Regions from separate parts of the Glutamicibacter sp. BW78 genome, predicted to be linked through region 1. Evidence: predicted binding sites of a transcription regulator. Region 1 holds the regulator's gene; the other holds the start of a gene.
The links. Region 1 encodes Rex, which represses fermentation and respiration genes when NADH is low (regulators of the CRP and FNR family bind a similar motif). Its sites were predicted from a motif close to CTTGTGAANNNNTTCACAAG; they were not measured.

Region 1 (7,120 bases):
GGGGCCGCCGAGTGAAACGGCCCGGTCGCGGTGATCCTTCACTGCGGACATCATGCGTTCGACCTGGACCTGGTAGGGCTCCCCCCAGGACGGACGCAACGGGTTGATGAGATAGGGCCAGTGCCGCGGGTTGCGCAGGTGACCCTTGACTCCGGAGAGTCCTTCGAAATGGTTCCCACCCTCGATCAGTCGGTCATCGGTGGCGATCTGCAGGTCCAGGGCCTGGGACGTGGGTTCGGCGGTTTCCTGGGCCCGGACCAACGGCGAGGCCGCCAGATGCACGATCTCGGCTCCTGCCTTTCGCTGGGCACCGAAGTACTCAGCGGCCCGATATGCCATGGTGTGCCCGAGGTCGGAGAGGTGGAATCCGGGTAGCCGACCATAGAGCACCTTGTCCGGGTTGTAGACCTCCCCGTGACGGAGCAGGTGGACGGTGGCGACAGGCATGCCCCCAGTGTCTCAAAACTTTGCGGCGACACCTAAAAGGAAGTAGTGATCCCGCCCACTCTTGCTTCGGTCCGGCACAATTCAGCCTTCTTGATGATGCCCCGGCCCGGGGGTGGCGCATTAGTCTGGGAACTGGGCCCGCCGTACGCAAGACCATTGGAGGACAGAGAATGAGCACCCCCACCCCCGAGGATCCCCGACAAGACCCGGACGCCGTCTCCGGTGACGGCGTTCCGCCGGTGCCCGGACCTCCGCAGTACGGGCAGCGCCTGCCCGACGGCGGAGCAGGCGCCTCCGGATCCCCGCAATACGGCCAAAACGCCCCGGGCCAGTACGGCCAGGGACAATACGGTCCAGGCCAGTACGGCCAGCCGGGTCCCGGCCTGCCTCCGGGCTACGGCCAGCCCGGTCAGCCGAACCTACCGCCCCCCGGACAGGGCTACTCCACTCCAGCCCCCTCTGCCTACGGCTATGGCTACGGCCAGCAGCCCGCCGGTGGAGCGCCGGGGTTTGCCGGTCCTGCCGGTACGAGGCCGACGCCGCCGAAACAGCTCAATATCGCCTTCTGGCTGATCATGGCTGCTGGGATCCTCACCCTGGTGCAGGCACTCGTCCTCATCTTCGTCCCCTCCTCGGTGTTCATGCAGGCGTTCAACGAGGCCATGTCCGCCCAAGATCCCGAGATGCAGCGACAGTTCAAGGATGCGGGGATCGACATCCAGTCCATGGTCGCCCCGATGAAGATCGTCGCCACCATCCTCATGGTCGTCACGGCAGGGGTATATGCCCTGATCGCGAGCTTCATCCGCAAGGGCAGCAACGGGGCACGAATCACCGGAACCGTGTTCGCGGCGATTTCATTGATTGGCCTCGTGGCCCCCTCGGATCCTTTGACCCTGATCATCACCGTGCTGGGCATCGCCGGGATCGTGTTCGCCTGGTTAACACCTTCCTCGCAATACGTGAAGGCGATGACCCAGCGTAAGCGCGGCGGTTTCCGCTAGGAGGCGTCAGGCCGGGTCAGCCGGCCTGCCGGCCCCGAATCCTGCATGGTAGGCCAGGATCTGCAGCTCGCGGGCCATATCTACCCGACGTATGTGGATGCCCTCGGGGACGTGGAGGATGACCGGGGCGAAACTCAGAATGTTGGTGATCCCCGCACCAACGACCCGGTCGCAAAGTCTCTGGGCCGCCGGCCCGGGCACGGCTAATACGGCCATGTTCAAACCCAGTTCCGCGGTCGCGGCTGCCAGTTCACCCACCGGGCGGACCGTGAGCCCGGCCACGGTATCGCCGATGATATTTTCGGCGACATCGAAGACGGCTTGGATGCTGAACCCGCCCTCCCGGAACCCGGCGTAGCCGGCGAGTGCACGGCCCAGGTTGCCGGCGCCAAGGATCCCGACCCGCCAATCCCGTTCCAACCCCAGGGTCGCGGAGATGGTCTCAGCCAGCACTTCGATCCGGTAGCCGACACCACGAGTCCCGAAGGTCCCCAGCAACGACAGGTCCTTACGCAGGATTGCCGAATTCACGCCGGCAGCGGCGGCCAGAACTTCCGAGGAGATGGTCGAGCGGCCGACCTCGCGCATGGCTTCCAACGCCCGAAGATAGCCGGTCATCCGGCTCAGCGTCGCTTCAGGTAATGCCTTTTGCACGGGAATCACGCGCCGATCAACTTCTCGAGCCGGTCAGCATCGATCACCCAGAAATCCCGTTGTACGCCGTCGACCAGCAGCACCGGAACCTCTTCGCCAAATTCGTGCATGAGCGCTGGATCGTCATCAATGAGAACCTCGTCCCAAGCGACTCCATGCCGTTCCGCCACCGTTTGGACGGTGGTGCGGGCGGCCGCGCAGAGATGGCAGCCGGTCCGGCTCAAGAGCCTGACCCGAGGTGTCTGAAACGAAGAATCCATACTCTCAACCTACCGTTTCACCACCGCTGTGCAGCAGAAACGAGCCGTCCCATGACGCGCACCACAGCTCGTGTGCTCGGCGTCGGTGGATAGACTGTCCAGATGCCAGAGCAGCCCCGCGCCGCCCACGTATCCGCAGACCCACCCATTCGTGGGCATGCTGCCGCCTTCTTCGATGTCGACAACACCATGATGCGCGGGGCCAGCCTGTTTGCCGTGGCCCGCAAAATGTACAGTCGCGGGGCGTTCAGTCTGCGCCATGCCCTGTGGATGGGCGTGCAGCAGGTCAGTTTCATCCTGCGCGGCGAGGACCTGGCACAAGTCCATCGGATCAGGGACCAGGCGCTGGCCCTGGCCGCAGGCATCTTGGTCGACGACATGAGCGCCCTCGGCGACGAGATCTACGACGAATTCATTGCGAGCCGGATCTGGCCCGGGACCCGGGCGCTGGCGCAGGCGCATCTCGATGGGGGCCGCCCTGTGTGGCTGGTGACGGCCACACCCGTGGAAGTGGCCGAGGTGATCGCTGGCAAGCTGGGCCTCTCCGGGGCCCTGGGCACCGTGGTGGACCAGCACGAGGGGGTCTACACGGGCCGACTGGTCGGCGAGATCCTGCACGGACCGGCCAAGGCCACCGCCGTCACCGAGCTGGCCGCACGCGAAGATCTAGACCTGTCGGAGAGTTGGGCCTATAGCGACTCCTATAACGACGTGCCGCTGCTCACCGTCGTCGGGCATCCGGTGGCGATCAACCCCGACGTACGGCTGCGCCGACACGCCCTGGCCCACAACTGGCCCGTCTACGACTTCCGACGGGGTCGACGTGCGGCAACCATCGGCATCCGGGCCGCAACCCTGTCGGGAGCCGCCTACGGCCTCTGGCGCGGCCTGCAAATGATGCGGCGTCACTTCCGCCCCTAACGCACGCTGAACGGGCGGCAGGCAACGTTTCCGCGCCGATCTCCTGATATAACGACGGCGGGGCCCCACCCGAAGGTGGGGCCCCGCCGTCATGCGCCCAGAGCGGGATCATGTCCCGCCGGGTGCTACTTCTTATTGCGGCGCTGGTGGCGCGTCTTGCGAAGCAGCTTACGATGCTTCTTCTTGGCCATCCGCTTGCGGCGCTTCTTGATAACTGAGCCCATTTGGTTCCTCACAGACTAATGTTTGATTACTGCTGACGGCCACGCGGGGAGCAGGCAGCAACCGTCGCGGACGTTAAATGTTCCCTACTAGTTTACCTTGCCCATGGAGGCCATGCGGACCACGCCCTCAGGCGGTCTCCGACGCCCCATCCACACGCGCGGTTTTCAGGTATTCCTCAACGGCGGTCTCCGGAACGCGGTACGAGCGACCGAAGCGGACTGCCGGAAGGTCTCCTGCGTGCACGAGGCGATACACAGTCATTTTCGACACACGCATCATCTCGGCGACTTCCGCCACCGTCATGAAGCGCGCGTTCGAAAAGTTCTTAGCGTCGGCCATCGGCAATTTCTCCTGAATCGGATGATAAGGAACACCCCAGCGAGGCAACGCGCAGAAAAACCGCACGCAGTACCATCTAGCAGACCACACTAGTGGCTGGTGGTGTGATTGTGAAACCCGTCGCACGAACTCCGGTCATCCCGTGTTCATCTGGGCCAAGCGCCGAACCTTGGAATACTGGGCCACGACGGCGTCCTGCCGGTCATCGCCTCAAATGCCGGTATTCACGGGAAAAGTGGATCAGTGGGTCGTTCCCACCGGCCGAATCCTCGGTGGTGCCCATGGCCACGACCTCACCGACGACCACCAGATGTGTTGCCACTTCGTGCACTGCCGTCGTTCTCAGATCGAACCAGGAAATCGCACCGTCGATCACTGCGGCCCCGCTCACCGGCGCCCGCCGGAAGGGGACTTGGCTCAACAGGCCATGGACGGGGTTGGCGGGGCTGGCCAACCAGTTGGCGATCCCCTGGTGCTCCCCGTGCAACAGCGACAGGGTCCACCCCTCGGATTCGGAGACTGCTTCACCTATGCGACCGTCCCCGTAGAGGCTGACCAGCATCGTCGGCGGATCGTAGGACACGTCCAAAAACCCGGTGACCGTCGCGGCGATGTCTCGGCTATATCTGCGTGTGGCCACCACCGCGGCCCCCGAGGCAATGTCCCCGGCGAGCAGACGATACGTGTCGATATCATCTTGCTTCGGCGCGTCCGGGTCGATGCGGTGGGCGGTGAGTGCTTCGGTGTTCTCCATACCCCCATGTAAACACCCCTGACACGACGATGTCCCGGACGCCGTGGCGTGCGGGACATCGACCGAGGGTTTCGGGTGTTGGACCTAGATGACGCCCAGGGCCAGCATGGCATCGGCGACCTTGGTGAAGCCGGCGATATTGGCGCCGGCGACGTAGTTGCCGGGTTTTCCGTAGCGGTCCGCAGTCGTGGCACACGTGGAGTGGATGCCAATCATGATTTCCTCGAGACGGCGTTCGGTGTGACCGAAGCTCCACGAATCACGGCTGGCGTTCTGCTGCATCTCCAGCGCGGAGGTTGCCACACCACCGGCGTTGGCTGCCTTGCCCGGCCCGAAGAGGACCCCTGCCTCCTGGAAGATGGCGGTGGCATCGGCGGTGCAGGGCATGTTCGCCCCTTCGGCGACCGCGACGATGCCCGCTTCGACCAGACGTTTGGCGTCCTTGGCTTCGAGTTCGTTCTGCGTGGCGCTGGGCAGGGCCACCGTGGCGTCCACATCCCAGACACAGCCGTTCTCGACATATTTCGCCTTGCCACCGCGCCGTTCGGCATATTCGCTGATCCGACCGCGTTCGACTTCCTTGATCTGGCGCAGCAGGGCCACGTCGATGCCGGCTTCGTCGACGATGTATCCGCCGGAGTCGGAGGCCGCGACGGCCGTCGCCCCGAGGGACTGTGCCTTGTCGATGGCGTTGATGGCCACGTTGCCCGACCCGGAGACGACCACGCGCTGGCCGTCGAAGGTGGCCCCTCGGGTCTTGAGCATCTCCTGGGCGAACAGGACGGCGCCATATCCGGTAGCCTCCGGACGCAGCAGCGAGCCTCCCCAGCCCATGCCCTTTCCGGTGAGCACGGCCGATTCGTAGCGGTTGGTGATCCGCTTGTACTGGCCGAAGAGGAAGCCGATTTCACGGCCTCCCACACCGATATCGCCGGCGGGAACGTCGGTGTATTCGCCGATGTGGCGGTACAGCTCGGTCATGAAGGACTGGCAGAAGCGCATGACCTCGCCTTCGGACCGGCCGCGCGGGTCGAAGTCCGAACCGCCCTTGCCGCCGCCGATGGGCATTCCGGTCAGGGCGTTCTTGAAGACCTGTTCGAAGCCCAAGAACTTTACGGTGCCCAGGTAGACCGAGGGGTGGAAGCGCAGGCCGCCCTTATACGGGCCGAGCGCCGAGTTGAATTCAACCCGGAAGCCGCGGTTGATCTGCACCTTGCCCTCGTCATCGGTCCACGGGACACGGAAGATGATCTGGCGCTCGGGCTCGCACATGCGCTGCAGAATGGCCGCGTCGGCGTATTCGGGGTGCTTGCCGATCACTGTGTTGAGGCTTTCGAAGACCTCGGTCACGGCCTGGTGGAATTCGGATTCACCCTGATTGCGGTGGAAAACGTCTTCGCGGATATCGAGCAGATGCTGATCCAAGCGGTACTCCTTAGAACTTACGGGGTGGGCGCGACGGCACCCATAGGGGGGGTGATGAGCGTCGGCGCTCCGAGAAGAACAATGGCACGTCCGGGGCCATCAGACCCAACCGATCGTAAAATATCCGAGAACCAGTCGTAACGTAGACCAGCCCGATGGCCGCCTCTAGCGGCGCCGGCCGAACTTCGGTTTCTGTAGCCTTTCGAGAAGGTCCTGGGCCCGACCGGTGACCTGTTCAACTGTACGCCCCACGGTCCGCCCCAACTGTTGTGGAGTGTTCCCGGAGCCCGGGTTTGCGGGGTTTTCCTGCTCAAGAGCCAACGCCTCCTGGGCGGAACGCTCCTCCAGTTCTCGTTGCTGGGCGGAACGATACGAAGCCGCCGTCTCCAAAGCTCGGACCGTCGCTTCCTCCCCCGCATTGTCGTCGACAGTTGCCGTATCGAGGTCGTTGCCGAATGACCCGTCTTTCTTGTATTCTGCGCGCGTAATCGCGGTCACGGCCATTTCGGCACCAGCGTGGCCAGGAAATGCAGCCAACCAGCTGGCGGCCCGGTGCAGGGCCCCTGGTTCGACAGAATAGATTCGACGCTGCCCATCGGCACGCATGCGCAGCACACCGACTTCACGTAAAACCTTCAGATGTTTGGATACCGTCGGCTGGGACACCTCAAGGAGCTGGACGAGGTCTCCCACGGAGTTCTCCTCTTCACGCAGGGCCTCGAGGATCCTGCGCCGGGTCGGATCTGCCAGGACGGAAAAGACGTCGTCGAAGGTCATTCCATCACCTTATCCGCAGATGTTCGTCCGGGCATCCCGGCCCCTGAACGCTCAGTCGAACCACGGGTCGAGCCCAAAGACGGGAAAGACCTCTTTGCGGGTGGCCATGATGGTCCGGTCAATGAAATCAGCCGGGTCGTAGCCCACTTCCCAGGAGCGCCACCAGAGGTCGACGCCATCGTTCATCAGCGCGGGACCGGCGGCACCGTACTTTTCTTTCACATAGGCCAACCAGCTGCCCGGCACCTCGGTACGCAACGGCACCGGCTGGCCTCCAGCGATCGCCACCAGATGGCTCCACGCCCGGGGAACGA
Region 2 (7,120 bases), on a different contig from region 1:
TACGGTAGGAGCATGCGCAATGATCAGGATAAAACGCCGCAGGACTCCCCGGAAGGCGAGACGACCGTGACGGACAACGCCCCCGAGGGTGAAGAAGCCGTGGAGGTCGTCGAGGGCGGGGCGCAGGATACGCGCGCCGTGGTCGCCCCCGAACCCCGGCCCGGAGCCACCGTTCCTACCCTGGGAGAGGTCCTGGTGGCGATCGAAGAGCTCTGGCCGGCCTCGTTGGCCGAAGACTGGGACGCCGTCGGCCTCGTCGCCGGCCGGGTCGAACGTCCGATACGGCGCATCATCTTCGCAGTGGATCCGACGCTCGAGGTGGTCCGCGACGCCATCGCCCGTGGAGCAGACCTGCTGATCACCCATCACCCCTTGCTGCTGCGTGGAGTGAAATCGGTGGCTGCTGACCAGTTCAAGGGAGAAGTCATCCACGAGCTCATTGAAAACCAGTGTGCCTTGGTCACCGTTCACACCAACGGCGACTCAGCGGTGGGAGGGGTCTCCGACGTCCTCGCCGATATTCTCGGACTCACCAACGTCACCCCCTTGGTGGCGGCCTCCGAAGGCCTTCCCGAAGAAGGACTTGGCCGGGTCGGCACCCTTCCGGACGCATTGGCCCTCTCCGATTTCGCCTCCCGAGTGTTCGGCGCACTGCCAGCTGTCGCAGGAGGTGTGCGCGTGGCCGGGGACCGTGACGGGATCGTGAGCACGGTGGCCGTGTGCGGCGGCGCCGGGGACAGCCTCTTCGACGCGGTGCGGGCGGCCCGGGCCGACGTGTTCGTCACCGCCGATCTGCGCCACCACCCGGCTTCCGAAGCACGCGAGGCCGCCGTGGAAGACCGGCCCTACCTCGTGGACATCTCCCACTTCGCCGGCGAATGGCTGTGGCTTCCGGCCGCCGCCGAAGGCCTCTACAACGTGCTCATCGACCAGAACTTCATCCTGGAGATCGGTGTCAGCTCGATCAATACCGACCCCTGGGATTTCATCCTCACCCCCGGGGACTGATCGGCGCCGGTGGGCAGTAGGCTGGGGAACCACCGAGCACGAGGAGAATCACCGATGGCCAAGGCATCACCCGCCGACCAGCTGCTGCTGTTGGACCTGCAGGCATTGGACTCGAAGATCGTGAAGATCGACCGGGCCGTGAAGGTTCTGGCCTCCGACCCGGAGATTATCGCCGCCGGCGAAACCGTGGCCGAAGCCGAGGCCGCCCGCCGAGAAGTGGCCGAGGAATCTGCTGCCGCCCAACATGCCTTGACCGATATTGAGCATCAGACCGAGAAGGTGCAGACCCGGATCGAGAAGGATCGCGCCCAAATCGAGGCTGGCCGTGGCACCGCACGGGACATGATGGCCCTCCAACATGAGATCGACTCCTTGACGCTGAAGCGCGGAGAACTCGAGACCACCGAGCTGGAACTGATGGAAACTGCCGAGGAAGTGGCCGGCAGGCTCGAAGGGGTCACAGCCTCGGCCGACGGAACCGCGGCCCAACTAGCCCAGCTCGAACGCGCCCGAGATGACAAGGCTGAGGAGTTGGCCGCCGAGCGTGCCACGCTGGTGACCGAGCGTACCGAACTGGCCGGACGCATTGACTCGACCCTGGTGGGAATGTATGAAAAGCGTTTGGCACAGCGCGGTATCGGTGCCGCTCGCCTCTTCCACGGCACCTCGGAAGGATCCGGCATGCAACTAGCTGCCGGTGACTTGGCCGAGATTCGTGCTGCGGCCGAGGACGATGTCGTCTCCTGCCCCGACTCGGGCGTCATCTTGGTTCGCTCGCCCGAGTGGAAGTAGAACAAAACACCCGCAGACCGGTTCCGCGGGGGCGGCTGCACCATGTGGAGATATGGGTCGCTGATCTGGAGCAGGCCACCACGACGCTCGGCTGGATCTTCGAATCCCTCGGCTACGTGCGTGCCGAGGAATGGTCAGGCGGCGCGAGTTGGCAGGGTGCGGGGGAGTATTTGGTCCTCGAATCAAGTCCGGATGTGTTGGGAACCGTGCATGAACGCCGGCGTCCCGGGCTGAATCATCTGGCGTTCTGTGCTGGAACCCCCGAAAATGTTGAAGCGCTTACCCGTGCCTCCGTGGGGCGGGGATTCACCCTGATGTTCGCCGAGCTGCACCCCCACGCGGGCGGACCCGACCACTACGCCGCGTATCTGCAGAACGCGGACGGTTTCGAAATCGAACTGGTGGCAGAGGGCGAAGCCCCCAGGCGCTGATCCTGCGGCTGCGGGATTATGTGGTGGCGAAGCTATGGTCTTCCGGCAGGATGATGTTCAGCTGGTGAGCCTTCTTGGCGGTGGCGGGAACCAACTCGGCATCCCACCTCTCCTGGACGGCCTTCAGCAGGGCTTCCGGAGTGCCGGGTGTGCTTCGTCGGGCCAGAACATGGCGGGCCACCTCGCCACGGGTGTGCTTGGCGAAATGCGAGACGACCTTGCGCTGGCCCCCGCGTAGCTGGAACACCGAAACGGCCACCGTGTTCTGCGGCGGGGGAGCGAAGGCAGCGGCATAGGTGCTTGAACGGCAGTCGATCACCAACTCTTGGCCAGCACGATCACCCAACACCGGGTTCAGCCGGGTCTTCCACCAGCTGGCCAGTTTTCCGATCCCCGGGAGCTTCACCGACATTGACAGCCGATAGGCGGGAATCCGGTCGGCGAAGCCCACGGCGCCCCATAAGGCGGAGACCACCACGACGGAGGCATCCGCCCTGCGTTGCTGGGCCGGGGTCAGCGTGCGGTAGCCCAACGCCTCGAAGAGCACACCGGTGTAGACCTCGTGAGCCGGAGCAGCCGGTTCCTGGTGGAGGGCAATATTGCGGGTTACTTCCCCGGCCAGTGAGGCTCCCACACCCAAGACGCTCAGGGCATCGTCTTCGGCCGAGACCGCGGCAAGGGCCTGAAGGACTGCGGCACGATCAGCCGCGAGTTCGGGAAAACTCAGAGAATCGGCGTCGTAGGCGGGGCCCGCGGCGGCAGGCTTCTTTCCTTCGGAAGGGGGGAGCAGAATAAGCACCCATCGATCCTAGCTGCGCCCCCGGCAGCTCGGAGCACGGTAGACTGCCGGGGCGGGACGCTCGTACGGTCTTTCGTCGCGCAATCGGTCCATGGAATGTCCGGGTTCCACGGATGAGTGGGGGGTGCCATGCCCAACCGGTTGTCGTCAGGAAAACGCAGTACATGATGGTTACCTCACGAACCCGTAGAGACCCGGTCTTGGACGCCTCCAAGGGGATCTTGATCCTGCTGGTCATTTTGGGTCACTTGCTGGCCCGTTCCAACCCGGGGGACGGATTCGTCACCAAGGCGATGATTACCGGCATCTATGCCTTCCATATGCCAGCCTTCGTCTTTCTCGCCGGAATCACTTCCAAACCCCGGGGAATCCTCCAGCGCTGCACGCAGTTTTTGACCCTGTTGGTCGTTTTTCAGGTCGCTTATTTCCTGGCTCGGCGGGTGATGGGTTCCGACGCAACGTTCTCTTGGGAAAGGCCGTACTGGATTCTCTGGTTCTTGCTCTCCATGGCCGTGTGGACGGTGCTGACCCCGCTGATCGCGAAAATTCCCCGCACGAGCCTTATTCTTTCAGTCCTCATTTCGCTGGCATCCGGGACGATCGACGTGATCGACTACCCCTACAGCGCCTCCCGCACCCTGGTCTTCCTCCCGTTCTTCGTGCTCGGTTTCACCTACGGCAAACCGATCCTGGCCTATTTCTCCCAATTGAGGCTCCGAGGTCGGACAGTGGTGACAGGGGCCGCTCTGCTCATCTTTGGCTTCCTGTTGTACTGGTCGCCGAACCACAAATGGTTCTACGGGAGCAGGGGCTACGACGTCCTGGATGTTTCCGATCCCATGGGTGTCATCTATCGACTCGTGCTACAGATCTGTGCCGTGGTGCTCACCGCCGGTCTGCTGGCCCTGGTTCCCCGCGACCCCGGCCTGCTGGTCAGGTTTGGCCAGCGGAGTCTATCCATTTTCCTCCTCCATGGCTTCGCGATACTTGCCGTGGCGCGCTACGCGAAGATCATGGCGAAGGACAACAGGTACGAAGCCGTGGTGATCTACGTGATCCTCATGGCAGGAATTGCGTTGCTTGCCTCGATGCAGCCGGTCCACCAGGTGATTGGCCGCATCGGCACCCTCCTGCTGCCCCTCATCGAGAAGGTGTCGCCATCCAGTCCGGTGGCAGGCACCGGCCGAGCACAGCCTGTCTACCCCGGGCCAGACAAAGAACCACTGCGAGCCGAGGAGCCGCACGTCTCGGAGGGGGCCGACGATCGACACGTAGGTGTCGCCGCCCAGACCAGACCCGGAGCACGGTAGACTATTCGGCGGACGGGATGGCTGGACGATCGCGTGTCGCGCAAGCGGCCCGAGGAACGTCCGGGCTCCACAGAACAGGGTGGTGGGTAACGCCCACTCGGGGTAACCCGCAGGATAGTGCCACAGAAAACAGACCGCCCGCCTCGTGCGGGTCAGGGTGAAAAGGTGGTGTAAGAGACCACCAGCGCCCCAGGTGACTGGGGCGGCTCGGTAAACCCCACCCGGAGCAAGGCCAGACAGGCTGCGTATGAGGGCTGTTCGCCCCAGTAGTCGGGTAGGCCGCGTGAGGGCATCGGCAACGGTGCTCCTAGATGGATGATCGTCACCGGCAATCGGGTAACCGCTGCCGGTACAGAACCCGGCGTACAGGCCATCCCGTCCCCTATGATCCACCACGTCCCGCCACGTTCGGCGGCCGAGCTCATTCGGGTTGGACGGGACTGCGATCGGACTCGTCATCTGGTTCCCAGTCATCGGGATGGATCTGTGGCGGGTAGTCGCCCGGCATCAGGGCCCGCTTGAGATGGTGTTGGCGACCCCCGCTGGCCAAATCCGAGTTGAGGATCCGCAACGCTTGAGCGACGTCGACCTTATTGATGGTGTCCTCCCCGGTGGTTGGCGAGGTTTAACCATAGTCGAAAGTATGTTCTAGTGTGTGCGGTGGTGCTCCGCTGCGCGCCTCATGACGTGATCTCTACGCTGGCAGCCAGTGGGCCGGTGTGGGGTTCTTGGACTTCGATCTCTGCATCCAATGACAGTGGCGGTGAAACCCAGCCACTAATGGTTAGCACCTGCCGATATTCGTTGCCGACCCAAATAGCCCTGAAATACTCCAACGTCCCGTTGATGGCCATCGTCTCATCGAGAAAAACCACTCCCAGGTGACGGTGCTCGCGGGATAAGTCCCCGATTCTCATAACTCCCCAGTCAGTTGTCGGTTGACGGCTACATGCCGGACCTTCCGCCAGTGTAGGCGCGCAGTGCCCCTTCGCGGCCTAGATGACGGGTGGGGTCTGTGCAAGACCATGGGGTGGATGCTCCTCAACGGGCAACCGACCCTGCCCGAGGTGAAGGGGCAGGGTCGGTTGATGGGCACGGTCTGGGGGAACCATGCCGGCGACGCAAGAGACGGGGCGCCGCCATTCCAAGTGTAATCGAATATATTTACGAATGGGGGTTGTTTATCGGCGCGCCGTCCCCGGGCTGATCATGTGTTGTCGCATGCGGAAAGATTACGGGCCGGAATTCGGCAGGTCATGTGAGTGAGTTCACCGGCATCAATGCGGTGATCGGGGGTCAACAACCTAGAATGGAGGTGGGCTCAGCCCCGGGGGAGAGGAATCTCGGACCCCAACCAACCGTATCTGCAATGGTGCTTTCGCGGTGCCAACCGGCTAGTGGATCCCTGCCGGCTGAATTGGAAGGACAAAAAGTGACCCAGCAGTCTGTCGCCGCCCAGAATGAATGGAGCGGCCGCGAGGAACTCGCCGAGGCCATGATTCCCCTCATTGGGCGTCTCTACCGCAAGAACAATGTGGTGACCTCCATCTACGGGCGCAAGCTCATCAACAAATCCCCGATCGACATCCTCAAGGCCCACCGGGTGGCCCGCCATATTGACGGCGTGGAACTCTCCCCCTCCCAAACACTTCCCCTGCTCCAGGGCCTTGACGCACTGGACCTCGGTGCGGTCTCGGTGGATTTGGCCCGACTGGCCCGCAAATTCAACGAACAGGGCAACGGCGCCGTGCTGCAGGACTTCCTGGCCGCCGAATTCGCCGAAAAGGCCGGCGGCGCCGGGCGCACCGACGTCGAATCCCGCGATATCGTGCTCTACGGCTTCGGACGCATCGGACGGCTGCTGGCGCGCATCCTGATCGAGCGCGGCGGCTATGGACTGCGCCTGCGCGCCATCGTGGTGCGCAAGAACGGCGAGAACGATCTGGTCAAACGCGCCTCGCTGTTGCGCCGCGACTCGGTGCACGGACCCTTCGAAGGCTCGATCACCGTCGACGAGGAAAACAACACGATCCTCGCCAACGGAACCCTGATCCAGGTCATCTACTCCAACGACCCGACCACCGTGGACTACACCGCCTACGGCATCGACAAGGCGATCGTTGTGGACAACACGGGCCGCTGGCGCGACCGCGAAGGACTGGGCCAGCACCTCAAGGCCAAGGGCGTGTCCCAGGTCCTGCTGACCGCTCCGGGCAAGGGCGATGTGAAGAACATCGTGCACGGCATCAACCACGGTGACATTGCCGCCAACGACACGATCGTCTCCGCGGCGTCCTGCACCACGAACGCGATCACCCCGGTGCTCAAGGCGATCAACGACGAATATGGTGTCACCCACGGTCACGTGGAAACCGTCCACTCGTTCACCAACGACCAGAACCTGACCGATAACTTCCATAAGGGAGACCGTCGTGGACGGTCGGCGGCGTTGAACATGGTCATCACCGAAACCGGTGCCGCGAAGGCAGTGTCGAAGGCACTGCCCGAATTCGAGGGCAAGTTGACCGGAAACGCGATTCGCGTCCCCACCCCCGATGTCTCCATGGCGATCCTGAACCTGAACCTGGAGAAGGACACCACCAAGGAAGAGCTGAACACCTACCTGCGTCAGACGTCGCTGGGAGCCGAACTGCATAAGCAGATCGACTACATCGACTCCCCGGAGATCGTCTCCACCGATTTCGTCGGTTCGCGCCGGGCCGGCATCGTCGACGGGCTGGCGACCATCGCCAACGGCCGAAACGCCGTCGTCTACGTCT

Region 2: CIK75_RS07145 (glyceraldehyde-3-phosphate dehydrogenase) is a predicted target of Rex. The motif match lies at 5,596-5,615, and genes of this name have one in related genera.

Annotation. Positions count from the first base shown of each region.
Region 1 is NZ_NRGU01000030.1:338,270-345,389, forward strand. It holds gene CIK75_RS06055 (histidine phosphatase family protein) at 1-447, opposite strand, end outside; gene CIK75_RS06060 (hypothetical protein) at 618-1,451, shown strand; gene CIK75_RS06065 (redox-sensing transcriptional repressor Rex) at 1,458-2,114, opposite strand; gene CIK75_RS06070 (glutaredoxin family protein) at 2,111-2,365, opposite strand; gene CIK75_RS06075 (HAD-IB family hydrolase) at 2,468-3,286, shown strand; gene CIK75_RS06080 (AURKAIP1/COX24 domain-containing protein) at 3,412-3,510, opposite strand; gene CIK75_RS06085 (helix-turn-helix domain-containing protein) at 3,638-3,850, opposite strand; gene CIK75_RS06090 (flavin reductase family protein) at 4,053-4,604, opposite strand; gene gdhA (NADP-specific glutamate dehydrogenase) at 4,689-6,029, opposite strand; gene CIK75_RS06100 (metalloregulator ArsR/SmtB family transcription factor) at 6,195-6,806, opposite strand; gene CIK75_RS06105 (acetoin utilization protein AcuC) at 6,858-7,120, opposite strand, start outside.
Region 2 is NZ_NRGU01000031.1:89,434-96,553, reverse strand. It holds gene CIK75_RS07180 (Nif3-like dinuclear metal center hexameric protein) at 13-1,008, shown strand; gene CIK75_RS16520 (DNA-binding protein) at 1,063-1,800, shown strand; gene CIK75_RS16515 (VOC family protein) at 1,791-2,231, shown strand; gene CIK75_RS07165 (peroxide stress protein YaaA) at 2,248-3,030, opposite strand; gene CIK75_RS07160 (acyltransferase family protein) at 3,195-4,340, shown strand; RNA gene rnpB (RNase P RNA component class A) at 4,354-4,722, shown strand; gene CIK75_RS07150 (hypothetical protein) at 5,021-5,257, opposite strand; gene CIK75_RS07145 (glyceraldehyde-3-phosphate dehydrogenase) at 5,773-7,120, shown strand, end outside.